One region of the Methylobacterium sp. C1 genome, then DNA from elsewhere that is predicted to be linked to it. Evidence: predicted binding sites of a transcription regulator. Region 1 holds the regulator's gene; each other region holds the start of a gene.
The links. The regulator PhoB, encoded in region 1, activates phosphate uptake and scavenging genes when phosphate is short. The targets are predictions, from matches to a motif close to TGTCATNNANCTGTCAT.
Positions count from the first base shown of each region.

Region 2: a site for PhoB is predicted at 3,280-3,296, ahead of BKE41_RS03600 (CorA family divalent cation transporter). Genes of this name have one in related genera too.
Region 3: a site for PhoB is predicted at 3,605-3,621, ahead of phnC (phosphonate ABC transporter ATP-binding protein). Genes of this name have one in related genera too.
Region 4: a site for PhoB is predicted at 2,845-2,861, ahead of BKE41_RS22980 (Orn/Lys/Arg decarboxylase N-terminal domain-containing protein). Genes of this name have one in related genera too.

Region 1 is NZ_CP017640.1:2,797,775-2,805,254, forward strand. Features, by position in the region: gene BKE41_RS12970 (protein-disulfide reductase DsbD domain-containing protein) at 1-1,874, shown strand, start outside; gene phoB (phosphate regulon transcriptional regulator PhoB) at 1,954-2,649, opposite strand; gene phoU (phosphate signaling complex protein PhoU) at 2,771-3,490, opposite strand; gene pstB (phosphate ABC transporter ATP-binding protein PstB) at 3,599-4,414, opposite strand; gene pstA (phosphate ABC transporter permease PstA) at 4,437-5,327, opposite strand; gene pstC (phosphate ABC transporter permease subunit PstC) at 5,340-6,317, opposite strand; gene pstS (phosphate ABC transporter substrate-binding protein PstS) at 6,403-7,443, opposite strand.
Region 2 is NZ_CP017640.1:773,659-781,138, reverse strand. Features, by position in the region: gene pdeM (ligase-associated DNA damage response endonuclease PdeM) at 1-573, shown strand, start outside; gene BKE41_RS03605 (PAS domain-containing methyl-accepting chemotaxis protein) at 584-2,044, opposite strand; gene BKE41_RS03600 (CorA family divalent cation transporter) at 2,253-3,239, opposite strand; gene groES (co-chaperone GroES) at 3,451-3,741, shown strand; gene groL (chaperonin GroEL) at 3,813-5,453, shown strand; gene BKE41_RS03585 (hypothetical protein) at 5,560-5,853, opposite strand; gene fae (5,6,7,8-tetrahydromethanopterin hydro-lyase) at 6,257-6,769, opposite strand; gene BKE41_RS03575 (triphosphoribosyl-dephospho-CoA synthase) at 7,008-7,480, opposite strand, start outside.
Region 3 is NZ_CP017640.1:4,404,357-4,411,836, reverse strand. Features, by position in the region: gene BKE41_RS20395 (inorganic phosphate transporter) at 1-853, opposite strand, end outside; gene BKE41_RS20390 (ceramide glucosyltransferase) at 1,076-2,224, shown strand; gene BKE41_RS20385 (DUF1045 domain-containing protein) at 2,250-2,936, shown strand; gene BKE41_RS20380 (chloramphenicol acetyltransferase) at 2,929-3,549, shown strand; gene phnC (phosphonate ABC transporter ATP-binding protein) at 3,665-4,513, shown strand; gene phnD (phosphonate ABC transporter substrate-binding protein) at 4,648-5,574, shown strand; gene phnE (phosphonate ABC transporter, permease protein PhnE) at 5,591-6,472, shown strand; gene phnE (phosphonate ABC transporter, permease protein PhnE) at 6,469-7,335, shown strand.
Region 4 is NZ_CP017640.1:4,960,331-4,967,810, reverse strand. Features, by position in the region: gene BKE41_RS22990 (TonB-dependent receptor) at 1-1,106, opposite strand, end outside; gene BKE41_RS22985 (hydroxyacid dehydrogenase) at 1,608-2,588, shown strand; gene BKE41_RS22980 (Orn/Lys/Arg decarboxylase N-terminal domain-containing protein) at 2,910-5,255, shown strand; gene BKE41_RS22975 (GNAT family N-acetyltransferase) at 5,255-5,833, shown strand; gene BKE41_RS22970 (YceI family protein) at 5,905-6,477, opposite strand; gene BKE41_RS22965 (cytochrome b) at 6,474-7,076, opposite strand; gene BKE41_RS22960 (YceI family protein) at 7,093-7,480, opposite strand, start outside.

The DNA.
Region 1 (7,480 bases):
TCCCGATCGCGACCCTCATGAATTACGGCTACGAGGGCGAGGTCACGCTCCTCGTGCCGGTGACGCCGCCGCCGAGCCTCGACCCGGCGGACCCGGTGCGGATCCAGGCGAAACTGACCTATCTCGTCTGCGAGACCGAGTGCGTGCCCGGCTCGGCCGACCTCGCCCTGACCCTGCCCGTGGGCAAGGCCGAGCCGGACCCGGCCAGCGCCGCGCTGTTCGCGCGCGCGCGCGCCGCGCTGCCCGTGCCGGCGCTCTGGCCCCTGCGCCTGTCGAGCCAGGGCGACACCCTGCGCCTCGATTTCGCCGCGACCGGTCTCAAGCCCGAGGCGCTCCGCAACGCCGCGTACTTCCCCTACGCCGAGACCGCGATCGACAACGCCGCCGCCCAGGTGATGACCGTCGACGAGACCGGCCTGCACCTGACCCTCGCGCGGAGCAGCCCGACCGATCCGGTGCCCACCGCGCTGCCCGGCGTCCTGACGGTCGACGAGGTCGACGCCGCCGGGACCCGCCGGCTCGCCTTCGCGTACGGGGACGAGCCGGTGCTCCCGGCCGCCGCGGCGCAGGCCCCGACCGCGCCGAACCCGGCCTCGACCGCGCCGGCAACCTCCGACTTCGACGCGCTGACCCTCGCGACCGCCGCGGCCTTCGCCTTCCTCGGCGGCCTGATCCTCAACCTGATGCCCTGCGTCTTCCCGGTCCTGTCGATCAAGGTCCTGAGCCTCGTGCGGCACGCGGGCGAGGGGCCGGCCCGGCTGCGGCTCCACGGCCTCGCCTACACGGCCGGCGTCCTGGCGAGCTTCCTGGCGCTCGCCGCCGCGCTGATCGGCCTGAAGAGCGGCGGGGCCGCGATCGGCTGGGGGTTCCAGCTCCAATCGCCCGCCGTGGTCGCGGGGCTCGCCTACCTGCTGTTCGCGATGGGCCTGAGCCTCTCCGGCGCGGTCCATGTCGGCGGGCGGCTCGCCGGCCTCGGCGACGGCCTCACCCGGCGCGCCGGCCTGAGCGGCTCGTTCTTCACGGGCGTGCTCGCCACCCTGGTGGCGACGCCCTGCACGGCGCCGTTCATGGGCTCGGCGGTGGGCTTCGCGCTGACCCAGAGCGCCGGCGTGGCGCTCGCCGTCTTCGCCAGCCTCGGCCTCGGCCTCGCCCTGCCCTTCCTGCTCCTGACCCTCTGGCCGCCGGCCCTGCGGGCACTGCCGCGGCCGGGCGCCTGGATGGAGACCCTCAAGCAGGTGCTGGCCTTCCCGGTCTACGCCACCGTCGCGTGGCTGATCTGGGTGCTGGCGCAGCAGGTCGACCCGCGCGGGCAGCTGGCGGCGCTGATCGGCCTCGTGCTCGTGGGCTTCGCCGCCTGGGCCTGGGAGCACGGCCGCGCCGCCGCGCCGCGGACGGGTCGGATCGCGCAGGCCGCCGCGGCGCTGGCGCTGATCGCGGTCGCCTCCCTCGCCGTCACCCTGCCCCGGAGCAGCGCCGCGCCGGCGGCGCAGGCCGCCGCCGACGGGGTCGAGCCGTTCACGCAGGCGCGCCTCGACGCCCTTCTCGACGCGCACCGCCCCGTCTTCGTCGACATGACCGCCGCCTGGTGCATCACCTGCGCGGTCAACGAGGCGACCTCGCTCAACACCAGGGCGGTGCGGTCCGCGATGGCCGAGCGCGGCGTGACCTACATGAAGGGCGACTGGACCAACCAGAACCCCGAGATCACCCGCCTCCTGGAGAAGCACGGGCGCAGCGGCGTCCCGCTCTACCTGCTCTACACCGGGACGGGGGAGCCCCAGGTGCTCCCGCAGATCCTGACCGAGGGGACGGTCCTGGCGGCGCTGGAGGCGGTGCCGGCCGCCGCGGGACGGAGCGCGGCGCTGGCGCGCTGAACCCGTCCGCGGTCCCCGGCGCCTGAGCAGAGACGGCGCGCCGGAGCGATCTGTCGCTCCGACGCGCCTTGGGGCCGCCTCAGGCCTCGAGCGAGAAGGTCTCGTCGAAGGCGTAGCCCGAGCCGCGGACCGTGCGGATCGGGTCGGCCTGGCGCGGGCCGTTCAGCGCCTTGCGCAGCCGCCCGACATGCACGTCCACCGTGCGCTCGTCGATGTAGACGTCGTGGCCCCAGACCCCGTCGAGGAGCTGCTCGCGGGAGAAGACCCGGCCCGGCGCCAGCATCAGGAATTCCAGCAGCCGGAACTCTGTCGGGCCCAGATGCAGCTCCTCGCCGCCGCGACGGACGCGGTGGCCGGTGCGGTCGAGCTCCAAATCGCCCGCCGCCAGCCGGTCCGAGACGTGGGCGGGCTTGGCCCGGCGCAGCAGCGCGCGGATCCGGGCGAGCAGTTCCGGCACCGAGAACGGCTTGACGATGTAGTCGTCGGCGCCCGTGCCGAGACCGCGGACGCGGTCGCCCTCCTCGCCCCGGGCGGTGAGCATGATCACCGGCAGGCGCTCGGTCTCCCGGCGCGCCCGGATCCGGCGGCACAGCTCGATCCCGGAGAGGCCGGGCAGCATCCAGTCGAGCAGGACGAGGTCCGGGATCCGCTCCGCCAGGAGCAGCTCGGCGTCGTCGCCGCGCGCCGCCGAATCCACCAGGAAGCCCTCGGCCTCCAGGTTGTAGCGCAGCAGCGTGGTCAGCGCCTCCTCGTCCTCGACGATCAGGACTTGCATGCTCACGTTCGACGACTCGTTCTACCGGCGGTCCCGCGGATGGTGCAGGAGGCGCCGCCCGGCCTCAACCTGCACGGTTACTGGCCCCGGCCATGCCCGCAGGAAGGCCGGGGTCGGGGGCTCACGGCGCCTGGAGTCCGTCCACCGTCGCGTAGTTCGACGCGTCGTTCTTCGGCCGGTCGCCCGCCAGGGTCTCGCCCGTGGCGAGGTAGTGGATCGTCTCGGCGATGTTGGTGGTGTGGTCGCCGATGCGCTCGACGTTCTTGGCGCAGAACAGCAGGTGCGTGCAGAACGAGATGTTGCGCGGGTCCTCCATCATGTAGGTCAGGAGCTCGCGGAACAGGGAATTGTACAGGGCGTCGATCTCACCGTCGCGCTCCCAGACGTCGTGGGCCGCCTGGACGTCGCGGCTCCCGTAGGCGTCGAGCACGTCCTTCAGCTGACCCTCGGCGAGGTCGCTCATGTGGCGCACGCCGAGCACGATCTTCTGGGCCGGCGCCTGGTCGGAGATCGCCACCACGCGCTTGGCGACGTTCTTGGCGAGGTCGCCGATCCGCTCCAGATCGCCGGAGACGCGGATCGCCGAGATGGTCTCGCGCAGGTCGATCGCCAGCGGCTGGCGCCGGGCGATCAGCAGCACGGCGCGCTCCTCGATGTCCCGCTGCAGCGCGTCGAGGCGCTTGTCGGCGAGGATCACCGCCTGGGCGAGCGTGTCGTCCCGGCGCACGAGGGCGTCGGTCGCCTCCGCGGTCATCTTCTCGGCGACGCCGCCCATCTCCGAGATCGAGCGACGCAGGTTCTCCAGGTCGGTGTCGTAGGAGGTGACGATATGGCCGGGCATGGCGGATCCTTCGATGGGGTCCCGGGGACGGCCCTCCGGGAGGTTTGCGGATCCGCCGACGCGCCGGAGACGCGAGCGGCGGTCCCGGGACCGGAGCGGCCCGGCAGACTAGCCGAAGCGGCCGGTGATGTAGTCCTGCGTGCGGCGCTCCGTCGGGTTCATGAACATCCGGTTGGTCGGACCGAACTCGACGAGCTGCCCCAGATACATGAAGGCGGTGAACTGCGAGATGCGCGCCGCCTGCTGCATGTTGTGGGTGACGATCACGATGGTGAACTCGTCGCGCAGCTGCTCGATCAGCTCCTCGATGCGGCCGGTGGAGATCGGGTCGAGGGCCGAGGTCGGCTCGTCGAACAGGATCACCTCCGGACGCTGCGCCACCGTCCGGGCGATGCACAGGCGCTGCTGCTGGCCGCCCGACAGGCCGGTCCCCGGCTGCCGGAGCTTGTCCTTCACCTCGTCCCAGAGGGCGGCCTTGCGCAGGGATTCCTCGATCCGGCCGTCGAGCTCGGATTTCGGCAGCTTCTCGTAGAGGCGCAGGCCGAAGGCCACGTTGTCGTAGATCGACATCGGGAACGGCGTCGGCTTCTGGAACACCATGCCGATGCGCGAGCGCAGCTCGTTCAGGTCGACGGAGGGGCTGAGGATGTTCTCGCCGTCGAGCAGGATCTCGCCCTCCGCGCGCTGCTCCGGGTAGAGGCTGTAGATCCGGTTGAAGCAGCGCAGCAGGGTGGACTTGCCGCAGCCGGAGGGGCCGATCAGCGCCGTCACCTGCCGGTCGTGGAAGTTGAGGTTGACGTCCTTCAGCCCGTGGAAGCTGCCGTAGTAGAAGTTCAGGTCCTTGACGGCGATCCGCACGGGGCCGCCCTCTTCGGCGCGGTTGCGGTTCAGCTCGACCGTCGGGATCGCGGAGGCGGCGTTCATCGTCGTGTCCTCGAAAGGGGGCTCAGCGCGAGGCCTGCGGCTTGATCACGAGGCGCGCGATGATCGACAGCGCCAGGATGGTCGCGGTGATCAGGAGCGCGCCCGCCCAGGCGAGGCCCTGCCAGTTCGGGTAGGGCGAGAGGGCGAACTGGTAGATCATCACCGGCAGGTTCGCGACGCCGCCCATCAGGTTGGCCGAGAACCAGGAATTGTTGTTGAGCGCGGTGAACAGCAGCGGCGCGGTCTCGCCGGCGATGCGGGCGAGCGCCAGGATGATGCCGGTGACGATGCCGGCCGAGGCCGCCCGCCAGGTCACGCTCATGATCACCGTCGAGGGCGGCGCGCCGAGCGCCGCGCCGGCCTCCCGCAGGGTTCCGGGGACGAGGCGCAGCATGTCCTCGGTGGTGCGCACGATCACCGGCACGGCGATGATCGCCAGGGCCACGCCGCCGGCCCAGCCCGAGTAGGTGCCCATCGGCCGCACCATCAGCGTGTAGACGAACAGGCCGATCAGGATCGACGGCGCCGAGAGCAGGACGTCGTTGAGGAAGCGGATCAGGGCCGCCAGCTTCGAGCCGCGCCCGTACTCGGCGAGGAAGGTCCCGGCCATGACGCCGACCGGTGTGGCGATCAGGATGCCGATCCCGGTCAGCACGAGGCTGCCCAGGATCGCGTTGGCGATGCCGCCGCCCTCGGAGCCCGGGCCCGGGGTCGGGTTGGTGAACAGGGTGGGCGTGAAGCCGCGCACGCCCTGGACGATCAGCATCACCAGGATCGAGCCGAGGACCAGGGCGCCCACCACCGTCGCGGCGGTGCAGGCGACGCGCAGGGCCCGGTCGGCGACGCGGCGTCCCTGGCGGACGCGGCCGGGGCGGCGCTGGGCGGCCGGGGCGATCGTGCTGGAGGAAACCATCGCGCGTGCTCCTCAGGCGGCCTTGACGCGGCGCGTCAGCAGCCGGGCGATGATGAGCACCACGAAGGTGATCACGAACAGGATGCAGCCCAGGGCCATCAGCGCGTTCAGCTGGAGGCCGTCCGCCTCGTTGAACTCGTTGGCGATGCGCGACGCAATGGTCGAGCTCGGGTCGAAGATCGACGCCGAGAGCCGGTTGGCGTTGCCGACCACGAAGGTCACCGCCATCGTCTCGCCGAGCGCCCGGCCGAGGCCGAGCATGATCGCGCCGATGATCGAGACCGCCGCCTGCGGCACCAGCACGTGCCGCACGACCTCCCAGGTGGTGCAGCCGATGCCGTAGGCGCTCTCGCGCAGCACGGTCGGGATCTGGTCGAGCATGTCCCGGGCGATCGAGGCGATGAACGGCACGATCATGATCGCCAGGATGATCCCGGCGGTGAACACGCCGACGCCCGACGGTACCCGGGCGTAGAACAGCGTGCCGACGATCGGCATGCCCTCCACGAGGTTCGAGACCGGGATCTGGACGTAGCGCGCGAAGAGCGGCGCGAACACGAACAGGCCCCACATGCCGTAGATGATGCTCGGCACGGCGGCGAGCAGCTCGATCGTCATGGCGACCGGCTTGCGGGCCCAGCCCGGGCAGAGCTGGGTCAGGTAGACCGCGATGCCCAGCGAGACCGGCACGCCGATCAGCAGGGCCAGGAAGGCGGAGGCGACGGTCCCGATCACCGCGACCAGGGCGCCGTACTGCTCGGTCCCGACGTTCCAGGCGCTGGAGGTCAGGAAGCCGAAGCCGAACTCGTGGAAGGCGGGCCAGCCGCCGTACAGGATCGAGCCGAGGATGCCGGCGAGCACGAGCAGCACCAGCAGGGCCGCGCCGTACGAGCAGGTCCGGAACAGCGTGTCGAGGCTCCGGCTCGGCGCCTTCCGCGCGGTCGCGGTACGGGTTCGGCCGAGGGCGATCGATTCGGTCAAAGCGGGCATCCGCGGTTCTCTGCGAAGGGGGGCGTGGTAGCGCGCTGCGTTCCCGGAAGCGAGGGAGGAGGTTCTCACCTCCTCCCGGCCACGCTCACATGTTGAGGACAGGCTTGCCGTCCTTGCCCTTCACGTCCTTCCACTCCTGGTGGATCAGTTCGACGACGTTGTCCGGCAGCGGGACGTAGTCGAGGTCGGTGGCGAGCTTGTCGCCGTTCTTGTAGGCCCAGTCGAAGAACTTCAGCACGGCGGCGGACTTGGCCGGATCGGCGGCGTCCTTGTGGACCAGGATGAAGGTCGCCGCCGTGATCGGCCACGCCTCCTCGCCCGGCTGGTTGGTCAGCGAGATGCCGAAGCCCGGGGCGGCCTTCCAGTCGGCGCTGGCGGCCGCGGCCTGGAACGCCTTGTCGTCGGGCTGCGGGTACTTGCCGGCCTTGTTCTGCAGCAGGGCGTAGGAGAGCTTGTTCTGCTTGGCGTAGGCCGACTCGACGTAGCCGATCGCGTTCGGCACCTGCTTCACGGTGGCGGTGACGCCCTCGTTGCCCTTGCCGCCCTGACCCACCGGCCAGGAGATCGTCGTGGCCGCGCCGTACTCCTTCTTCCAGGGCTCGGAGACCTGGGACAGGTAGGTGGTGAAGATGTTGGTCGTGCCCGACGCGTCGGAGCGGTAGACCGGGGTGATGTTGGCGTCGGGGAGCTTCAGCCCGTCATTGAGCTTGGCGATCCGCGGATCGCTCCACTTCGCGATCTTGCCGGCGTAGATGTCGGCCAGCACGTCGCCGGTGAGCTTGAGCTTGCCCGGCTCGATCCCCGGGATGTTCACGACCGGCACGACGCCGCCCATCACGGTCGGGAACTGGACGAGGCCGTCCTTGGACAGCTGCTCGGCCTTCAGGGGCGCGTCCGTGGCGCCGAAATCGACCGTCTTGGCCTGGATCTGCTTGATGCCGCCGCCGGAGCCGATCGACTGGTAGTTGAGGCCCGAGCCGGTCTCCTTGCGATAGGCCTCGGCCCACTTGGAGTAGACCGGGAAGGGGAACGTGGCGCCGGCGCCGGTGATATCGGCGGCGAGCGCCGCGGACGCCAGCTGAACCGTCGCGAGGCCGACGGCGAGCGCGTAAGCGAAGGGTCTCAAAGGAATCTCCGTTGCCGTCGGGCAAGAGCCTGCGCTG
Region 2 (7,480 bases), 2.0 Mb from region 1:
AAGGGCTCGTCCTACGCGGCCCGCTCCGGCCAGTTCCTGCCGCCCTACGACACCCGCGAGACGCTCGCCTGCCTGCACGAGGCGGTGGTGCGCCACGATCCCGCCCGCGTGGTCGCGCTGGGCGATTCCTTCCACGACGCCCGCGGTCCCGAGCGCATGGAGCCCGGCGACCGCGCCCTGGTGGCGGCCCTGCAGGAGGGGCGGGACTGGGTCTGGATCGCCGGCAACCACGACGCGGCCGTGAACGAGGGCGTGGGCGGCCGTTACGCCGACGCGCTCACGCTGGGCGGCCTCATCCTGCGCCACGAGCCGAGCCCGGAGCCCGTCCCCGGTGAGATCGCGGGCCATCTCCATCCCTGCGGGAAGGTGGCGATGCGCGGGCGAGCGGTGCGCCGCCGCTGCTTCGTCACGGACGGCACCCGCCTCGTCATGCCGGCCTTCGGAGCCTACGCGGGCGGCCTGAACGTCCGCGGCAGGGCGATCGAGAGCCTGTTCCCCGACGGGTTCACCGCCCATCTCCTCGGAGACGGGCGGGTCTTCGCCATCGGCCGGGCGCAGCTCGCCCGGGATTGAGCCGCGCGGATCAGGCCGTCTTCATGAAGCGGATCACGCTCTCCGACAGGCTCGTCGAGTGGCCGGCGAGGCTCTCGGCGATGCCCTGGACCGTCTGCGCCAGCTGACCGGTGGCGTTGGCGGCCTCGGAAACGCCGCCGATATTGCCCGCCATCTCGTGGGTCGAGACCGCCTGCTCCTCGACGGCGCTCGCCATCGCCAGGGTAAGCTTGGACAGTTCGTCCACCGCCGCGGTGATCATCTCGATGGCGCCCACGGCGTCGCCGGTGGCGCTCTGGATCGCCGAGACCTGCTGGGTGATCTCGCCGGTCGCCTTGGCCGTCTGCTCGGCGAGTGCCTTCACCTCGGAGGCGACGACCGCGAAGCCGCGTCCGGCGGCGCCGGCCCGGGCCGCCTCGATCGTGGCGTTCAGCGCCAGCAGGTTGGTCTGGTCGGCGATCGACTTGATCATGCTCACCACCGCGTCGACCTTGCGGGCGTTCTCGGCGAGCTGGCGCATGGTCGCGTCGGTCGTCCCCGCCTGGGCGGCGATCTGCTGCGCGCGCTCCGAGACCCGCCCGACCTGGCCGGAAATTTCCTGGATCGCGCCGTTCATCTGCTCGGAGCTCGACGCGACCGACGAGGCCTTGTGGCGCGCGGATTCGGCTGACTGCATCAGGCCCTCGGCCGAGCTCTGCATCTCCTGGATGGCGGAGCCGACGGCCTCCACGACGCGCTTGACGTCGGTCTCCATGTTCACCTGCGCGGTGACCACCGCCCAGGTCAGCATCGGGCCGAGGTACTGCCCCTTCTCGTCGTTCACCGCCGTGACCCGCAGGTTGAGGGTCTCGGGCCCGACCCTGATCTTGGTGCTGTGCGGCAGCCGGCTCGCGTCCGCCAGCATGGTGCGCTGGTGGCTCGGGTTCTTGTGGAAGATATCGAAGGAGCGGCCGAGCATGTCGTCGACTCTGACCGGCAGGTGCTGGTCGATCGTGCCGAGCGTCTTGCGCGACGTGGCGTTCATGTAGTCGATCTTGAAGTTGTCCTTCAGGTCGGCCGTCATGACGGCCACCGGTACGTTGTCGATCATCGTCAGGAGCCGATTGATCTCCTTCTTCTTCGCGGAGATGTCCGCGGCGAACTTTACGACCTTGATCGGCTTGCCCCGCGCGTCGAGGACGGGATTGTACGTCGCCTCGAGCCAGACCGAGTCGCCCTCCTTGTCGAGGCGCAGGAACTCGCCCGTGACGTACTGACCGTCCTTGAGCTTGTCCCAGAACGCGGCGTACTCCGCGGTCTCGGCATAGCTCTTGTCCACGAAGATGCGGTGATGCCGGCTCTGGACGTCGCTGAGGCTGTACTTCATCAGCCGCAGGAAGTTCTGGTTCGCGTGGAGGACGGTCCCGTCCATCGAGAATTCGATGATCGCGAGTGAGCGGTCCAGGGCGTCGATCTTGGCCTGGGCCTCGTTGAAGACAGTACGATTGAACATGGTCCCGCTCGCGTTCCCCCCGCGCCGGGTCTAGCGCCGCATCGTTAATGAATTGCTTATTTCGGAATTCGTTCAGGTTAAGCGCGGGCGAAGATCGAACGAATGCTTGCGACGCCGTGTCCGCTCTGTGCTCGTGTCCGGACCGGCGCCGCCCTCGGCGGCTGAGATGCGATGTGGTGTTTCCAATGCTATAATTTTTCGGTCAATATTAGAACCAGCCCCGCATGCGGAAGTATATGATCGGCGCGACCGCGCTCAAGAGGATCAGGCCGAGCGCGTAGGGATATCCGAGAGCCCAATCCAGCTCGGGCATGTGCTTGAAGTTCATGCCGTAGATCGACGCGATCAGCGTCGGCGGGACGCCGACCACCGAGACCACGGTGAGGACCCGGAAGACGTTGTTCTGCTCGATCGTGATGAGGCCGAGGGCGGCGTCGAGCAGGAACTGGACGTTCTCGGCGAGCCGCGTCTCGAACTCGTCGAGGGACTCGATGTCCCGCTTGATCGTCTCGAAGCGGGAATCCTCCGGCAGGCCGAGGCCGTCGCAGGCCGCGGCGACGAACGGGATGATCCGTTCGAGGCCGAGCAGGCTCGACCGGATCTTTCCCAGAACCTTCCCGCGGTTGCTGATGCCGCGCAGGATCCGGCGCAGGGCGAGATCGCGGCGCCGGGGCGGGGGGCGCTCCAGGCGCCGCCGCTCGGCACCGCGGACGTCGAAGTCGAAGATGCGGGTGGAGAGCGTGTCGAGCTCGGATCCCATGTCTTCCAGGGCGTCGGCGAGGCTGTCGACCAGCTCTTCCAGGACGACGAGGAAGATCTCGCTGGGTGTCGTGCTGCCGTCGCCGTCCGCGATGCGCTTCGCGGAGGTCTCGAAGGCGCGCAGCTCGTGGAAGCGGATCGTGACGAGGTGATCCTTGGTCAGCAGGAAGCCCAGCGGCTTCAGCTGCGACGCGCTCTGCTCGAAGGTGATCATCGGCGTCGAGAGCGAGAGCCCGCCCTTCACCCGGCGCAGGCGGCTCGACGTCTCCACTTCCGAGAGCGCCGCCCGGGACGGCACGCGCAGACCGGTCGCGGCCTCGACCGCTGCGGCCTCTTCCGGCGTGGGATCGTTCAGGTCGAGCCACACGGTGTCGCGCGCGACCGGCCTGCCGGGTTGCAGCGCCACCGGGCCTTCGGGTCCGTGCAGGCTCAGCATGAGAGCGCGTTATCCATGAGGGGGAAAGGAGCCGCCGGCGCGTCATCGCACCGTCGCGCGGGGGTGCGACAGCCTTGACTCGGAACCCGCCCGCGCCTATCTCGCGGCCGTCTTTGGCACTCGCCGAGACAGAGTGCTAACAGTCGAGTTCGCGAGCGGTCCCGCCGGCCGCATCAACGCCAACTCCAGACCTGAAGCAAGAGGGCAGCTCATGAAGTTCCGTCCGCTGCACGACCGCGTGGTCGTCCGTCGCATCGAGAGCGAAGAGAAGACCAAGGGCGGCATCATCATCCCGGACACCGCCAAGGAGAAGCCGCAGGAGGGCGAAGTCGTCGCCGTCGGCCCCGGCGCCCGCGACGAGCAGGGCCGCGTCAACGCGCTCGACGTGAAGGCCGGCGACCGCGTCCTGTTCGGCAAGTGGTCCGGCACCGAGGTCAAGATCGACGGTCAGGACCTCCTGATCATGAAGGAATCCGACATCATGGGCGTCGTCGCCCTCTGATCGGATCACCCGTCATCGCCCTTTGAGGCCGTCCCGGCCTTGGGGTTCAACCAGTAGCTAAGAGGCACACAATGGCAGCGAAAGACGTTCGTTTCTCCGCCGACGCCCGCGATAAGATGCTGCGCGGCGTCGACATCCTCGCGGATGCGGTGAAGGTGACGCTCGGCCCGAAGGGCCGCAACGTCGTGATCGAGAAGAGCTTCGGCGCCCCGCGCATCACCAAGGACGGTGTGACGGTCGCCAAGGAGATCGAGCTCGCCGACAAGTTCGAGAACATGGGCGCCCAGATGGTGCGCGAAGTGGCCTCGAAGACCAACGACATCGCGGGTGACGGCACCACCACCGCGACCGTGCTGGCCCAGGCCATCGTCCGCGAGGGCGCCAAGTACGTCGCCGCCGGCATCAACCCGATGGACCTGAAGCGCGGCATCGACCTCGCCACCCAGGCGGCCGTCAAGGACATCACCTCGCGCGCCAAGAAGGTCTCGACCTCCGACGAGGTCGCCCAGGTCGGCACGATCTCCGCCAACGGCGACAAGGAGATCGGCGAGATGATCGCCCACGCCATGCAGAAGGTGGGCAACGAGGGCGTGATCACGGTCGAGGAGGCCAAGACGGCCGAGACCGAGCTCGACGTCGTCGAGGGCATGCAGTTCGACCGCGGCTACCTCTCCCCGTACTTCATCACGAACGCGGAGAAGATGGTCGCCGAGCTCGAGGACCCCTACATCCTCATCCACGAGAAGAAGCTCTCCTCGCTCCAGGCCATGCTGCCGGTGCTCGAGGCCGTTGTTCAGACCGGCAAGCCGCTCCTGATCATCGCCGAGGACATCGAGGGCGAGGCGCTCGCCACGCTCGTCGTCAACAAGCTCCGCGGCGGCCTGAAGGTCGCGGCCGTCAAGGCGCCGGGCTTCGGTGATCGCCGCAAGGCGATGCTCGAGGACATCGCGATCCTGACCAAGGGCCAGATGATCGCCGAGGATCTCGGCATCAAACTCGAGAACGTGACGCTCCCCATGCTCGGCCGCGCCAAGCGCGTGCGCATCGAGAAGGAGAACACCACGATCATCGACGGCGTCGGCGAGAAGTCCGACATCGAGGGCCGCATCTCGCAGATCAAGGCGCAGATCGAGGAGACCACCTCGGACTACGACCGTGAGAAGCTGCAGGAGCGTCTGGCCAAGCTCGCGGGCGGCGTCGCGGTGATCCGCGTCGGCGGCGCGACCGAGGTCGAGGTGAAGGAGAAGAAGGACCGCGTCGACGACGCCCTCAACGCCACCCGCGCGGCGGTCGAGGAAGGCATCGTCCCCGGCGGCGGCACCGCGCTGCTGCGCGCCAAGAAGGCGGTCGCCGAGCTGAAGTCCGACATCCCGGACGTTCAGGCCGGCATCAAGATCGTCCTCAAGGCTCTCGAGGCCCCGCTCCGCCAGATCGCCCAGAACGCGGGCGTGGAAGGGTCGATCGTGGTCGGCAAGATCACCGACAACACCTCCTCGGAGACCTTCGGCTTCAACGCCCAGACCGAAGAGTACGTCGACATGATCCAGGCCGGCATCGTCGACCCGGCCAAGGTGGTGCGCACCGCTCTGCAGGACGCGGCTTCGGTCGCCGGCCTGCTGGTCACCACCGAGGCGATGGTCGCCGACGCGCCGAAGAAGGACAGCCCCGCTCCGGCCATGCCGGGCGGCGGCATGGGCGGCATGGACTTCTAAGTCCGCGCCACCGCGCATGACGGGGGAAAGGGGTCGCCGTGAGGCGGCCCCTTTTCTTTTGATGGCGGCACGCTCCAGCGGCGCGCGAGGCGCAGTCCGGTCAGCCTCATCGGCCGTGACGCGGCGAAGCCCGCGCCGCGAGGCGCGCCCACACAGTAGCGATCAAGGATTGCCGGACGCGGCCGGTCGCCCGGACCGGAATTTCGAAGTTCAGGCTGTGGTCGATCAGGTTTCGGATCCCGTCCTGATCGGGGCCTTCCCCGCCGACCTCGATGAACTCCAGGATCCAGGCATGGATCGCCGCGTGATCCGATGGATCGGGATCCGCAGCGAGAATAAGCCGGCCACCGTGTATCCAGTCATCGCGGAGGGCAGCCGAATCCCTGGCGGATGAAGTCATGGCCTGACCTCGCGGTCGCGCTCGACGCCGCCGCTCCATCCTCGCGTCCGCAGGCGGTACTTGGGGCGCCGATCACGCTTGGCGGAGGCTCGACGCGGGCGAGGACGCCGCGTCCGCGGGGAGATCAAGCCTGCTCCCGCCGCGTGATCGCGCGGAGGTCGAGGGAGGGGGCAGCAGCGCGGATCGCGTCCGCGCGGCGGGCTCGCCGACCGTTTCGGATCCGGGGAGCCGAGGCCCGGCGCCGCCCCGCGGCGGGTCGGGCGGCCGGCCCAAACGAGAAACGGGACGGCTCGCGCCGTCCCGTTCAGGGGCCTACCTATCGGCCAAGGAAGATCGAAGCCAGTCGCTGGAGCAGGCCCCGCGGTGCGGGCGGAGGCTCGCTCTGCCCAGGACCGTCCCCGATCTAAGCGTTGGCGGCGAAGGGGTGCTGCGCGGAGTTGCGCTGCTCGGTGACCGTCGAGGCCTTCGGCTCGCCGTTGACGGCGCGCTGGATCGACAGCTTGGTGGCCTCGTAGTTGTACTTCTGGATCTTGGCGTCGTCGGCCGCCTCCCAGTGGATGAACACGCCGACCAGGATGTACAGGTCGTCGGCCTCGTCCGCCGGGATGATGCCCTCGGCCACCGCGTCCTGCACAGCCTTGGCAACGCCGTGCTGGGCCGGGCCGAACATCTGGACGGCCTGACGGGCGTCGTTGATGGTGACCTTGTTGAACATCAGGGTGTTCGGCTTGCACGGCAGGTTCGGCGCGATGACCGCGAGCAGGCTGGTGAAGCCGTGCTTGTTGTTCACGAGGCCGTTGCAGAAGGCCGTCTCAGCCGGCGAACCGCGCGGTCCGATGATGAGGTCGATGTGGGCGACCTCGTTGCCGTCGCCGACGAGGGCCTCGCCGACCTGAACCTTGGTGATCTTCGCCATTCGGTGTCTCTCCCTGGATTCCGAAATAGAGCCGCGCGCCGGGCGGTGCCGCGGCCGGGAAGCCATCCTTGTTATCGGCGCCCGACCATGCCGGCCGAGCCGGATGGGCCGAGCCGGTTGGGCCGGACAGCGCGGCGGACCCTACAGCGGGGCCCTGCGGCTCACAACCCGCGCAAGGCTCTGACACGGAGGAATTTCCATCCGTCCGGCGCTATGAACACCGGATCGTGCACGCGGCTCAGGCCAGCCGGGCACCGGCGCCCGCGAGCGCGTCCCAGAACAGCGTCGCGACGGTGAAATCCGCGCTCGTACCGGGATTGATCGACCGCCCTTTCAGCGACGCGTCGAGGGCCAGCAGCGCGTCCACCGGCCGCGCGGCGAGGTCGATCCCGGCGAGCGTCGCTTCTACCTCCCGGCGGACGCCCTCGGCCGCGGCCGCGCCGTGCTTGCGGGCGACGTGGCTGTCCGGGACGGCGCGCAGGAAGGCGAGGTGGATCGCAGTCGTGCACCAAGTCGGGTCGAGCCCGGCGGTGCGGGCCTCGCGCAGGGCCGCGAGCCCGATCGCCGGCACGTCCGCGAAACCCGTGACGTAGGCGCGGGCGATCCGGTCCCGGTCGGCGGCCTCCGCCATGGCGTCTCGCAGCGATCCGGGCGCCGGCTCGGCAACGTCGTGCCGGGCGGCCTCGCCGAGGCCGCCCGGATTGGCGCGCC
Region 3 (7,480 bases), 1.6 Mb from region 1:
TCAGGATCAGCATGATCAGGCCCATGCCCTTCTGCCCGTCATTGCCGCCGTGGAAGAACGAGACCAGCGTGCAGGTGAGGATCAGCAGGCCGCGGATCCACAGGGGCGGGGGCGCGTCGCCCTCGGGCGCCTCGTAGAGGTCCCTGCGGCGCACCGTGAATTTCAGGGCGAGCAGCAGCAGCGCCGCGAGCACGAAGCCGCAGACCGGCGAGAACAGCAGCGCCTTGAAGACGTTGAGCGCCTGGGTCCAGTCGACGCCCGCGGTACCGTCGTCGCCGTTCATCAGCTGGTTGGCGAGGCCGACGCCGAGCACCGAGCCGATCAGCGCGTGGGACGACGAGTTCGGCAGCCCGAAGGCCCAGGTCCCGAGGTTCCAGATGATGGCCGCCAGCAGGAGCGCGAAGATCATCGCGTAGCCCGCGTGCGAGCCGACGTTGAGGATCAGCTCGACGGGCAGCAGCGTCACGATCGCGTAGGCCACCGCGCCCGAGGACAGCATCACGCCCAGGAAGTTGAAGGCACCCGACCAGATCACCGCGACGAGCGGCGGCATCGAGTGGGTGTAGATCACCGTGGCGACCGCGTTGGCGGTGTCGTGGAAGCCGTTCACGAACTCGAAGGCGAGGGCGATCAGCAGGGCGAGGCCGAGCAGCGCGAAGGCGCCGTAGGCCAGGGGCGCCTCGCCGACCGCGTTCATGTCGGCGACGAGGCTCACCACCGCGTAGCCGAGGCCCGCCACCAGGACGAGGAGGAACGCGACCACCCCGCCGAGATGCGTCCCGTGGTCGAGGCGCGGACCGCCCGCCCGCCGGCCTCCCACCGCCCCCGACGGCATCACGGCGGAATCGGACATGAACCCTCGCGGAATTCTACGTGGTGGTGAGCCGGGATTAAGATGGAGCGGTGACGGTTGGGTGACGGGCGACGGCAGGCCCGTGACGGCCCGTGACGGCCCGCGACGCGACGCGCCGCGTCGGTGACCGGGACCGGGAGCGCCGGGCGGCGCTGTCACACGCCTGACGCGGTCGAGCCGCTAGCGGACCGGACCGCTCGCCCGATCGCACGAGGGATCCGCATGATTGACGCCACGGTGCCGGCCCTGTCCCTCGGCGCGCTCCTGGCCCTCGTCCAGGCCGGCAGCATCGCCGTCGCGGCCCGGCGCCTCGGCCGGAACCACGGCCCGTCGCAATTCCCCGCCGGCGCGCCCGTCTCCCTGGTCCGGCCGCTGCGCGGGGTCGAGGCGTACAGCGAGGAGATGCTCGTCCGCAGCTTCCGCCTCGACTACCCGGCCTACGAGCTGATCTTCTGCGTGGCCGACCCGGCCGACCCGATCGTGCCGATGGTGGAGCGCCTGATCGAGGCCCACCCGCAGGTGCCGGCCCGCCTGATCAGCGGCGACGAGCGCGTCAGCGCGAACCCGAAGCTCAACAACTGCCTGCGCGGCTGGCGCGCCGCCGCCCACGACTGGGTGGTGCTCGCCGATTCCAACGTGGCCATGCCGCCGGACTACCTCCAGCGGCTCCAGGCGGCGTGGCGCGACGATACCGGCCTCGTCTGCTCCACCCCGGCCGGCGCCCGCCCGGGCAGCTTCATGGCGGAGGTGGAGTGCGCCTTCCTGAACACCCTCCAGGCGCGCTGGCAATACGCCGCCGAGGCCTTCGGCCTGGGCTTCGCGCAGGGCAAGAGCATGCTCTGGCACAAGCCCTTCCTGGAGGCGCAGGGCGGGCTCCAGGCGCTCGCCGCCGAGATCGCGGAGGACGCGGCCGCCACCAAGCTCGTGCGCGCCGCCGGCAAGCGCGTCCACCTCGTGGCGAGCCCGTTCGAGCAGCCGCTCGGCCCGCGCGGCTTCCGGGAGGTCTGGGCGCGGCAGCTGCGCTGGGCGCGCCTGCGCCGCGTGACCTTCCCGCTGTTCTTCGCCCCCGAGATCGGCAGCGGCGTCCTGCTGCCGGCGCTCCTCGTCGCCCTCTGGGCCGGCAGCCTCGCGGGCCTCGCCGGCGCTGCCGGCCTCGCCGCCCTGTGCTATGCCGCCGAGCACCGGCTCGCGGTCCGCGCGGGTTGGCACCGTTCGCCCCGCACGCTGGCGGCCTTCCTGGCGCGCGACGCCCTGATCCCGGCGATCTGGCTCGGCGCCTGGATGCGGAGCGCCATCGTGTGGCGGGGCAACGCCATGGACGTGCGCCCCCGGCGGGCCGCCGGCGCGCGCTCCTACGCGCCGACGGCCTGACCGCCCGGCGATCGGAGGCCCTGACGTGTCGCGCCGCTACGCCCTCTACTGGCTGCCCACCCCGGGATCCCGCCTCGAAGCCTTCGGGCGCGCGGTCCTCGGCACCGACAACGTCTCCGGGCTGCCGGTCGCGCACCCGGAGGGGCTCGGTGATCTCGCGGCGGTCACGGCGGGCGCGCGGGTCTACGGGTTCCACGCCACCCTCAAGGCGCCGCTGCGCCTCGCCCCGTGCGCCGCGGAGGCCGACCTCGTCGCCGCCGCCCGCGACCTCGCGGCCGCGCACCCGCCGGTGGCGGTGGGCCCGCTCCGGGTCGCCGCCCTCGGACCGTTCCTCGCCCTGGTGCCGGAGGCCCCGCCGCCGGAGCTGGGGCTGCTGGCGGCCGAATGCGTCGCCGCCCTGGACCCGTTCCGGGCGCCGCTCACGGAGGCCGAGCGCGCCAAGCGCCGCCCGGAGCGCCTCGACGCGCGCGGCCGCGCGCTCCTCGCGCGCTGGGGCTACCCGTACGTGTTCGAGGCCTTCCGCTTCCACATGACCCTGACCGACGCCCTGCCGGAGGCGGATCGCGATTCCTGGCACCGGCGCCTGTCCGAAGCCTACGGCGCCGCGGGGCCGGAGCCCCTGCGGATCGACGCCGTCAGCCTCCTGATCCAGGACGGGTCGGAGCCGTTCCGGCTCCTGGCGCGCCTGCCCTTCGGAGAAGCCCGTGGTTGACCGCCCCCTCGGCCTCGAACCCGCGCTCGATCCGAGCGCCCGGGTCGTCGACAGCCGCCTCGGCCGCTACACCGAGGTCGGCGCCCGCACCCGGCTCACCGAGACAATCCTCGACGACTATTCCTACATCGGTGAGGACGGCGAGGTGATCTACACCGCGATCGGCAAGTTCTGCTCGATCGCCGCCAGCGTGCGGATCAATCCCGGCAATCACCCGATGGAGCGCGCCTCCCAGGCGCACTTCACCTACCGGGCGCGGGCCTACTGGCCGGACGAATCGGACGAGCCCGCCTTCTTCGACCGGCGCCGGGCGAGCCCGGTGGCGATCGGCCACGATGTCTGGATCGGCCACGGCGCGGTCGTCCTGCCGGGGCGCACGATCGGCACCGGCGCGGTGGTGGGAGCGGGCGCCATCGTCACCCGCGACGTCGAGCCCTACACGATCGTCGTCGGCAATCCCGCCCGGCCGGTCCGGCGCCGCTTCCCCGAGGCGATCGCCGCCCGCCTGATGCGCCTCGCCTGGTGGGACTGGGACCACGAGCGCCTGCGCCGGGCGCTGCCGGATTTCCGCGGCCTGCCGATCGAGGCGTTCCTGGAGCGCTGCGAAGATTAAGTCGGCTATCGAAATAACCGAGATGTTGCGCCGGCAAATATAATCGTTCCGAATACGTCATCCAATCGTCGTGAAACCGGCGTTTACGTGCGGCCACTCCGCGGCGGATGGTTGCATGCTGGTTATCGAGGATCTCACGCGCCAGTACGGCGACCGGCGCGCCGTCGACGGCGTGTCGCTCCGGATCGAGCCCGGCAGCTTCGTCGGGGTGATCGGCCGGTCGGGCGCCGGCAAGTCGACGCTCCTGCGCCTCATCAATCGGCTGGCGGACCCGAGTTCGGGGCGCATCCTCCACGAGGGCCGCGAGGTGACGACCCTGCGCGGCCGTCCCCTGCGGGAATGGCGCACCCGCTGCGCCATGATCTTCCAGCAGTTCAACCTCGTCGGCCGCCTCGACGTGATGACGAACGTGCTGATGGGGCGCCTCAGCCACGTGCCGACCTATCGCTCCCTGCTCCGGCAATGGTCCGCCGAGGACCGGGCCATGGCCCTCGCCGCCCTGGAGAGCTTCGACATGGGCGAGTTCGCCGGCCAGCGGGCCGACGGCCTGTCGGGCGGGCAGCAGCAGCGGGTCGCCATCGCCCGCGCCCTCGTGCAGGAGCCCGAGATCCTGCTCGCCGACGAGCCGGTCGCCTCCCTCGACCCGCGCAACACCCGCCTGGTGATGGACGCGCTGGCCGAGGTGAACCGGCGCTACGGCATCACCGTGCTGTGCAACCTGCACTCCCTCGACCTCGCCCGCGCCTACTGCGACCGCCTCGTCGGCCTCGCGGCCGGGCGGGTCGTGTTCGAGGGCGGCCCCTTCGACCTGACCGAGGACGTGGCACGCCGGCTCTACGGCCTGGAGGCCGGCGAGGTGCTGGACGATTCCGCGCAGCGGGAGGCGGAGCAGCGGGCCGCGATGCCGGGCCGGCCCGGTCTCGTGCCGGCCCGGCCGGTCCGCGAGGCCGCCCTCGGCGCCTGATCCGGGCCCCGGGCCCCAACGAACACCGCCAACGAGCACTGCCAACGAGCACTGCCAACGAGCACCGCTCTGGAAACGCCCGACCGGCCCTTGGCCGGCCGAACCTCGCCGACGCCGCCACGAAGGACGACCCGATGATCACCCGACGCACCCTCGCTGCCGCCGCGGCCCTCGCCCTCCTCGGCCTGCCGGCCGCCGCCCAGGACTGGAAGGCCCAGTATCCGGAGCTGACGCTCGGCGTGATCCCGGCGGAGAACGCCTCGGGCACCGCCGACCGGTGGGCGCCGCTCACCGCCTACCTGACCAAGACGCTCGGCGTGCCGGTGAAGCTGCGGGTGGCGAGCGACTACGCCGCCGTGATCGAGGGCCAGCGGGCCGGCAACATCCAGATCGCGTGGTACGGGCCGGCCTCCTTCGCGCGGGCCGTGATGACCGGCGTGAAGATCGAGCCGATCGTCAACCAGAAGCACGAGACCGGCGCCTCGGGCTACTATTCGGTGGTCTACGTGCTGGCCTCCAGCCCCTACAAGACCGTCGAGGATCTGAAGGGCAAGAACCTCGCACTGGTCGATCCGAACTCGACCTCGGGCAACCAGGCGCCGCGCTTCTTCCTGAAGCGGGCCGGCTACGACGTGGAGAAGTTCTTCGGCAAGACCTTCTACGCCGGCAGCCACGAGAACGCCGTGCTGGCGCTCACCCAGGGCACCGCCGACGCCGCCGCCAACCTGTGGAATTCCGAGACCGACACGATGGTCACCCGCATGGCCGCCAAGGGCATGCTCAAGAAGCCCGACGGCACTCCGATGCAGCAGTCGGACTTCCGCGTCGTGTTCAAGTCCGACTTCCTGCCGGAGGGGCCATTCGCCGTGCTGGCGAGCCTGCCGGACGACCTGAAGGCCAAGATCCGCGACGCCTTCGTGGCCCTGCCGAAGGCCGACAAGGCCGCGTTCGACCGGCTCTCCGACGGCAAGGACCAGGATCTCACGCCGGTGACCCTCAAGGATTACCAGCCGATCATCGACATGCTGCGCTTCAACGACGAGCAGCGCCGGAAGTCCTGATCCGGAGCCGCCCGCCTTGCGCGGTCTGACACCCCTGTCGCCGGAGCGGGCAGCCGCCCTCTCCGGCCTCTACGCGGCGGCGACCGGGGAAGCCCGCCGCCGCACGCTGGCGGGCTTCGCCCTGGTGGCGGCGCTCGCCGTGGTCGCCGGGCTGATCGCCGAGGTGCGGCCGCTGGTCCTCGCCGAGAACATCGGCAAGTTCACCGCCTACATCCAGCAGATCCTGCCGCCGATCGGCCTCGATCACCCGCTGGAGGACGTCCGCGCCTGGTACTGGGGCCTGCCCAAATGGCTGGGCCTGCTGGGCGAGACCCTGCTCATGGCCTATCTCGGGACGCTGCTCGGGGGGCTCGGGGGCTTCGCCCTCAGCTTCGTGGCCGCCGCCAACCTCGTGCGGTCGCGCGCGCTGCGCGTCGGCGCCAAGCGCCTCCTGGAACTGTGCCGCACCGTCCCCGAGGTGGTGTTCGCGCTGATCTTCGTGATCGCCTTCGGCCTCGGCCCGATGGTGGGCGTGCTCGCCATCGCGATCCACACCACGGGGGCGCTGGGCAAGCTGTTCTCCGAGGTGGTCGAGAACATCGACATGCGCCCCGTCGAGGGCCTGTCGGCCTCGGGCGCGACCTGGGTCCAGACGGTGCGCTTCGCGGTGCTGCCGCAGGTCCTGTCGAACTTCGCCTCCTACGCGCTGCTGCGCTTCGAGATCAACGTGCGCGGGGCCGGGGTGATGGGCTTCGTCGGCGCCGGCGGCATCGGCCAGGAATTCCTCGTGGCGATCCGCAACTTCTACTACGCTGACGTGAGCGCGATCCTCGTGCTGATCATCCTGACCGTCTTCTGCATCGACCTCGTCACCGAGCGGGTCCGCCACCGCCTGATCGGCGCGGAGCAGGCCCGATGAGCGCGCGTCCCGAGGCCCTGCGGGCGGCGGCCCGGGCCGACCTCGCCCGCCTGCGCGCGCGCTACCCCGCGCAGTTCCGCACCGACTGGCCGGGGCGGGCGCGGCTCGCCGCCCTGCTCGTCGTCCTGGTGGGGCTCGCGGCGCTCGGCGCCTGGCGCCTCGACTTCTCGGTGGCGCGGATCCTCCACGGTCTCGGGCGGCTCGGCACCTTCGCGGTGCTGATGCTGCCGCCGTCGCCGGAGGGCCAGTTCTGGACCTTCCTGCACGCGCTGGGCGAGACCCTCGGCATCGCCTTCCTGGGCACGCTGACGGCGGCGATCCTCGCCTTCCCGGTGGCGTTCCTGGCGGCGCGGAACGTCGTGCCCAACCCGTTCGCGCGGTTCGCGGTCCGCCGCGGCCTCGACGTGATGCGCTCGGTCGACGTCCTGATCTGGGCGCTGATCTGGATCAACGTCGTCGGCCTCGGCCCGTTCGCGGGGGCGCTCGCGATCGCGTGCTCGGATTTCGGGGCGCTCGGCAAGCTGTTCTCCGAGGCGATCGAGACCTGCGACCGACGCGCCGGCGAGGGCGTCGTCGCCTCGGGCGGCTCGGCGCTCCACCGCATCCGCTTCGGGCTGATCCCCGGGGTGCTGCCGGTGCTGGCGAGCCAGGTCCTGTACTTCTTCGAGTCGAACACCCGCTCGGCGACGATCATCGGCATCGTCGGCGCGGGCGGCATCGGCCAGTACCTCACCGAGCTGATCCGCGTGCTGGAGCTGCAGCAGGTCGCCTTCCTGGTGCTGATGATCCTCGTGACCGTGGCGGCGATCGACTGGATCTCGACCCGTCTGCGCCGGGCGATCATCGGGCCGGCGGCGCGCTGAAGGAGGCCGCGCAGCGGGCGGTCCGTCCCATCCACCCCCTCATCCTGAGGTGCGGCCTGAGGTGCGGCGCGGCCGCCTCGAAGGAGGGCTCGAGCCACCGCGCGCCAGCTGGAGCCCTCCTTCGAGGCCTCCGCTGCGCTCCGGC
Region 4 (7,480 bases), 2.2 Mb from region 1:
ACGCCGGTCTCGAACCGGGCCCGGACGCCGCCGTCGTAGGTCAGCCGGTCGACGCCCAGCGCGTAGAATTGCGGCGTGCTGGTCGTGTCGCCGCGGCCGTTGAGGATCGTCGGCGCCGACTGGAAGTAGCGCTCGACCCCGGTCTGCCCGCCGCCGACATCCGCGAACAGCGTGACCTGGTCGGTCAGGTCGTACTCCGTACGCAGCAGGCCGCCGCGATCGTCGACGTCCGAATACTCCCAGGGCTGGGTCAGGTTCAGGCGGCCGTCGGGCGCCCGCGGCACGGGCACGCCGGCCCGCAGGAGGAACGGGCGCAGCGGCGCGTCGAAGCGGTCGGTCTGCGCCAGCAGGTAGAGCCACGCGCGGAACCGGTCGCCTTGGTAGTCGAGGGCCAGGGCCCCGACGCCGGTCGTCTCGGTCTGGCGGTCGAAGGGCGTGGCGCCGCCGTGCAGGCTGCCGACGACGCGGGCGCCCCATTCCCGGCCCGGACCCCAGCGGCGGGCGACGTCGACCTGGCTGCCGCCCCAGGCGGACGAGCCGTAATCCAGGGTGACGCGCGTCAGGTCCGCCCCGGCGCGCTTGGGGACGATGTTGACCACGCCGCCGACCGCGCCGTTCGGCGACACCCCCGTCAGGGCGGCGGACGGCCCCTTCAGGACCTCGATGCGCTCCACGTAGTCGGTGAAGATGCGGAAGCTCGGGGCGATGCCGTAGAGCCCGTCGAAGGCGACCTCGCCGCTGGTGTTCTCGTTGGCCGGGAAGCCCCGGATGGAGAAGGAGTCGAACGGCGCCCCCGTGGTCTGGGTGGCGCGCACCGACGGGTCGAGGACCAGGGTCTCGGACAAAGTCCGCGCCTGCCGGTCCCGGATGAGCGTGTCGGTGTAGCTGGCGATGCTGAAGGGTGCCTTCTGCGCCTCGGTATCGCCCAGCAGGCCGAGGCGCCCGCCCCGCGCCACCTGACCGCCGGCATAGGCCGGCATCGGGCCGCGCGGCGCGGCCGCACCCTCGACCGAGAGTTCGCCGAGCTGGACATCCCGGCCGGCCCCCGCCTCCTCCGCGCGGGCGGCGTGCGGCCCGGAACCGACGAAGCCCAGCAGGACGGCCATCGGGAGAACCGGCCGGGCCGCGCGCCGTCGGCGCCGGGTCCGCGCGGAAACAGGTATTGAGAAGTCGTGGGACCGCATTGTCGCGACGGAGGCTCCGAATCACGGAGCAAGGCAGCAAATATCTCTACAGATGTCAAAAATACATTTGGAGTAATTACAATTACAGCCGCCGCGCGCGGGACGGATCTGGAGGACCGATATTGAACACGTTCTATACTGACCTCATACGCCGAACGACATCTTTATCAGTGCCTCGGCCATCGTCGCACGGTCGAGCCGGCGATTTCGCGGAAGGCGAGGCCGGATCTCGGCCGAGGCGCGCGGCCGGGATCGTCGGGCCGGGCGGGGCGCGACCCGGCCGCGATCGGGTATGGATCGCGCGTCCGAGCGGGTCGCCGCGGCGGGGACCGGGGCGCCCGGTTGCCAGGGTTGCCCACCCCGCCTAGACGGGCCCGGCGCGAAACTTGCCCGTCACCCCTCCTCTTGTGCAGAGGTTTTCCCGTGATCACCGGTCCGTGCCTCATCGTCCAGCCGATCCACGCGGCGGGCCTCGACCGGTTGCGCGCGGCCGGGCTGGAGCCGCGCCCGGCGAGCGGGACCGATTCCGAGACGCTGGCCCGCGAGGTCGCCGACTGCGTCGCCGTCATCACCCGCAACACCGGCTTCCCGGCCCGCGCCATCGCGGCGGCGCCGGCCCTGCGGGTGATCGGCGTGCACGGCACCGGCACCGACCACGTCGCCACCGCCGAGGCGACCGCGGCCGGGATCGTGGTGGTCAACACGCCCGGCGCCAACGCCGTCTCGGTGGCCGAGCAGACGCTGGCGCTGATCTTCGCCCTGGCCAAGGCCCTGCCGGAGGCCGACCGCTCGGTCCGGACCGGCGACGACAGCTTCAAGTTCACCGCCCGGCTGATCGAGCTCGCCGGGCTGACGCTGGGTCTCGTCGGCTTCGGGGCGATCGGGCAGGCGACCGCCCGGCTCGCCGCCGCCCTGGGACTGCGGGTACTGGCCTACGGCCCGAGCCGCCCGGACGCCGACTTCGCCAATGCCGGCGCCCTGCGGGCCGCCTCGGTCGACGCGCTCCTGGCGGAGGCCGACATCGTCTCCCTGCACGTGCCGCTGACAACGGGCACCCGCGGCCTGATCGGTCGGGACCAGCTCGCCCGGATGAAGCGGGAGGCCTTCCTGATCAACACCAGCCGCGGCGGCCTGATCGACGAGGCGGCCCTGGTGGAGGCGCTGGAGGCCGGCACGATCGCGGGCGCCGGGCTCGACGTCTTCGCCCAGGAGCCGCTGCCGGTCGACCACCCGCTGGCCCGCCAGCCCCGGGCGATCCTGACGCCCCATGTCGGCGGCTCCACCGGGGCGGCCCTGATCCGCACCGCCGAGACCGCCGCGACCCGCGTGGTCGACGTCCTCGCCGGCCGGCGGCCGGGCGGGCTGGTCAACCCGGATGTCTGGGAGCGGCGCCGCGCGCCGTGACACCCTGAGACCGGGGACCGCCGCGGGCCGCGCGACGGGCCTCCGACCAACACCCTCATCCTGAGGTGCCCGCCTCGGCGGGCCTCGGAGGGGAGGCTCCAGGGATCGCGCTGGCCTCTGGAGGCCTCCTTCGAGGCTTCCGCCTCGCTCCAGCACCTCAGGATGAGGGAGCGGGCGGGAGGGCCGCGCTCCCGACATCCCCGCCCCCGGCGGATCACGCCCTTTCGTCCGGACCGCGACCGCCCGCCGCGCACCGTGTCATGCAATCGTCGCAGACGGGCCGGAAAGCCACCCGCTGCATCCGAGGCCAGAGAGGGCTCCATGGACTTCCACCGCCGCTTCACGGTCCTGATGTGCGCCCCGGCCTTCGACCCGGACGATCTCGAGGGCGCGCGCGTCAACCAGATCGTCGCGGCCGTGGAGCAGCGCGGCTTCGAGGTGGTGCGCGCCCGGCGCGTCGAGGACGCGGCCATCGCGGTCCAGACCGACGCGGCGGTCGGCTGCCTCGTGGTCGACTGGGGCAAGCGCGGCCTCGACGGCAAGGCGGCCGCCCTCATCGACATGATGCGCCGGCGCGGCCTGGAGATGCCGATCGTCATCATGGTCCGCCGCAAGCGGCTGGAGGACATCCCGGTCGAGCTCCTCGACTTCATCGACGGCTACATCTTCCTCGCCGAGGAGACGCCGGAATTCATCGCCCGCGGCCTCGTCAGCCGGGTCACGCAGTACGCCGAGACCCTCAAGACGCCGTTCTTCGGCGCGCTCGTCGACTACGCCGAGAAGGGCAACCAGCTCTGGACCTGCCCGGGCCACAACGGCGGCATCTTCTACAACCGGTCCCCCATCGGCCGGATCTTCGTGGAGCACCTCGGCGAGGCGATCTTCCGCGACGACCTCGACAACTCGGTCCTCGACCTCGGCGACCTGCTGACCCACGAGGGCCCGGCGCTGAAGGCCCAGAAGGAGGCCGCCAAGATCTTCGGGGCGGAGAAGACCTACTTCGTCCTCAACGGCACCTCGGCGTCCAACAAGATCGTCCTGTCCTCCCTGGTGGCGGAGGACGACCTCGTCCTGTTCGACCGCAACAACCACAAGGCGGCCCACCACGGCGCCCTGTTCCTGGGCGGCGGCATCCCGATCTTCCTGGAGACGGACCGCAACGCCTACGGGCTGATCGGGCCGATCTTCCATGAGGCCCTGGATGAGACCCGGATCCGCGAAAAAATCCGCCGCAACCCGCTGGTGACCGATCCGGAGGCGTGGCGCCGGGAGCGGCCGTTCCGCGTCGCGGTGATCGAGCAGTGCACCTACGACGGCACGATCTACGACGCCCAGGAGATCCTGGAGAAGATCGGCCACCTCTGCGACTACATCCTGTTCGACGAGGCCTGGGCGGGCTTCATGAAGTTCCACCCGCTCTACGCAAGGCGCTTCGCCATGGGGCTGACGGGCCTCGACGAGACCTCGCCCGGCATCGTCGCCACGCAGTCGACCCACAAGCAGCTCGCGAGCTTCAGCCAGGCCTCGCAGATCCACACCCGGGACGGCCATATCCGCGGCCAGACCCGGCGGGTGGAGCACAAGCGGCTCAACGAGAGCTTCCTCGTCCACGCCTCGACCTCGCCCTTCTACCCGCTCTTCGCCTCCCTCGACGTCGGCGCCCAGATGATGAAGGGGCGCTCCGGCATGATCCTGTGGGACGACACGATCCGCCTCGGGATCGAGTGGCGCAAGAAGGTCCGGGCGATCCGGCGCGAGTTCGAGGAGAACGAGCGCGACCCTGCCCGGCGCTGGTTCTTCGACCCGTTCGTGCCGGACGTGACGGTGAACGCCGACGGCGCCGAGGTGCCGTGGGAGAGCGTGCCGACCGACGAGCTCGCCGCGACGCCGCGCCACTGGGAGCTGAAGCCGGGCGCGCGCTGGCACGGCTTCAGCCACGTGGCGCCGGGCTACGCCATCACCGACCCGAACAAGCTCACCGTGCTGACCCCCGGCTTCGACCGGCACACGGGGGCCTACGCCCAGCACGGCGTGCCGGCGCCGATCGTGGCGCAATACCTGCGTGAGAACCGGATCGTCGCCGAGAAGAACGACCTGAACTCGCTGCTCTTCCTGCTGACCCCGGGGGTGGAATCCTCCAAGGCCGGCACGCTGATCTCGGGCCTCGTCGCCTTCAAGCGGCTCCACGACGACAACGTCGCGCTGGAGGAGGCCATGCCGGAATTCGTCAACCGCCGGCCGAACCGCTACCGCGGCGTGCGCCTGCGCGACCTCTGCGGCGAGTTCCACGCCTTCCACCGGGAGGCCGGCACCTCCGCACTGCAGCGGCGCCAATTCGCCCCCGAGCACCTGCCCGAGATGGTGATGCCGCCCAAGAAGGCCGCCCAGCTGCTGACCCGCAACACGGTCGACTACGTGCCGATCGCCGAGGCCGAGGGGCGGATCGCCACCACGCTGATGCTGGTCTACCCGCCGGGCATCGGCACGGTTCTGCCGGGCGAGCGCCTGGACGAAAGGGCCAAGCCCATGCTCGACTATTTCAAGATGTTCGAGGCCTCCGCCAACCTGTTCCCGGGCTTCGAGGCCGAGATCCAGGGCGTCTACCGCGAGGTCGACCCGGACGGGCGGATCCGCTTCCACACCTACGTGGCGCGGGAGGGGGTCTGATGGAGATCGAGGTCGAGACGCCCGGCCCGGTCCCGGCCCGGTCCTGCCCCGACATCGTCATCCGCCCGTCCTCGGACGCCGATGTCGAGGCGATGGTGGCGATCTACGAGCACCACATCAGCCGGGGCGTCAGCGACGTCGGCGTCGCCGAGGAGGACCGGCTGCTCCCCGACGACCTGAAGCGCCGGCGCAAGACCATGCGCAAGAAGCGCCTGCCGCACCTCGTGGCGGATCGCGACGGCGCGGTGGCGGGCTACGCCTACGCGGTGCCGTTCCGGAAGCGGCCCGCCTACCGCTACACGCTCAAGCACTCGATCTACGTGCATCCCGACCACCTCCATGCCGGGATCGGCCGGCGCCTGCTGCCGGCCCTGATCGAGGCCTGCGCGGCGGGCGGCTACCGCCAGATGATCGGCTACATCGACGCCGAGAACGCGGCCTCCCTGCGGCTCCACGAGGCCTGCGGGTTCGAGCGGGTCGGCTACCTGCGGGCGGTCGGCTTCAAGTACGGCCACTGGTCGGACAGCGTCATGGTCCAGCGGGCGCTGGGGACGGGCTCGGAGGACCGACCGGGGTAGCGGGCGCGCCGGGACGAGTCCGGGCGCCCGCGGGATTCGGACCGTCCGCCTGTCGCCGCGCGCGGCCCGCGTCAGTGTCCGACTGCCGGCCGCGCCGTCGCGACGATGTCGACCTCGACTCCGACGTCGAGCGCCACCCACTGGCCCGAGGCCCAGGCCCCCTGCCCGACCCCGAACTCGGTGCGGACGAGGCCGACGCGCCCCGCGGCGCGCGCGGTGTCGCCCGCCAGGGTCAGGTGGAACGGCAGCGTCACGGGCCGGCTCGTGCCGCGGATCGTCAGCGTCCCGATCGCCGCGTAGTCGCCCTGCCCCTTGTCGACGAAGCGGGTCGCCTCGAAGCGCGCCTCGCTCCCCGCCTTGACGTCGAACCAGTCCTTCTGCGGCAGGGCCTCGTCGCGCTGGACGTCGCCGGTCCGGGCGCTGGCGAGGTCGACCAGCACGAGCGCGTGCCCCGCCTCGGGCTTGGCGGGGTCGAGATCGATGTCGGCCTTGAACCGCTCGAACCGCCCGGTGAACGGCACGCCGACCTGCACGCCGGAGAACCGGATGGCGCTCTTGCCCGGATCGACCGCCCACTCGGCGGCCGCCGCCGGCAGGGTGGCGGCCTGGAGAGCTGCCAGCAGGCAGAGGTGACGCGCGTTCATCGGGTCGGCTCCACGGTCGGGGTGATCGACGTGCTGCGCCCCGGCAGCATGCGGCGCAGCACGTCGTCGCGCAGGAGGAGGTGGTGGCGCAGGGCCGCCGCCACGTGGATTGCGAGCAGAGCCGCCAGGAACCACGCCCCCAGGGCGTGGACCCGCTTCAGGACGCCCTCGGCGGCGGGGTCGGGGGCGAGGCCCGCCAGCGGCAGGTGCGGCCAGGGCACGATCCCGTAGAGCACCGTCGGGATGTTGAACGGCGACAGCGACACCACGGCCCAGCCGGTCAGGGGCAGCCCGACGAGGAGCAGGTACAGGAGGTGATGGGCCGCCGCGGCGGCCCGGCGCTCCCGCGCCGGCATCCCGGCCGGGTGCGGCGGCGGCCGGTGGGTCAGGCGCCAGAGGACGCGCAGGGCGGTCAGCGCCAGCACGGTGATCCCGACCGACTTGTGCCACTGATAGAGCTGGAACTGGCGCAGCGGCGCCAACCCCGCATGGGTCATGGTCAGGCCCAGACCGATCAGGACGAGCACGCCCAGCGCGCTCGCCCAGTGCAGCAGGATCGCCACGGCGGAGTACCGCCGCGCGGAGACCCCGTTCGCCATGGCGGATCCTCCCAGCTCAGTCCTGCTTCTCGAAGGCGCCCGCGATCGTGAGGTGCAGCTCGTCGCCGATCAGCGGCACGTAGGTCTTCACCCCGAACTCGGAGCGCTTGAGCGTGCCGGTGGCCTCGAAGCCGACCGTGTATTTCTTGCTCAGCGGGTTCACGCCGGCGCCGACCAGGGTGACGTCGAGCGTCACCGGCTTGGTCACGCCGTGCAGCGTCAGGTCGCCCGTCACCTTCGCGTGGTCCTTGCCGGCGGGCACGACCTTGGTGGACACGAAGGTCATGTCGGGGAACTTGGCGGCGTCGAGCCACTGGTCGCCCTTGAGCTCGTCGGTGAGCTTGGCGCTGGTCGTCGTCACCGAGGCGACCGGGATCTTCACCGACAGCTTGGCGGCGGCCGGG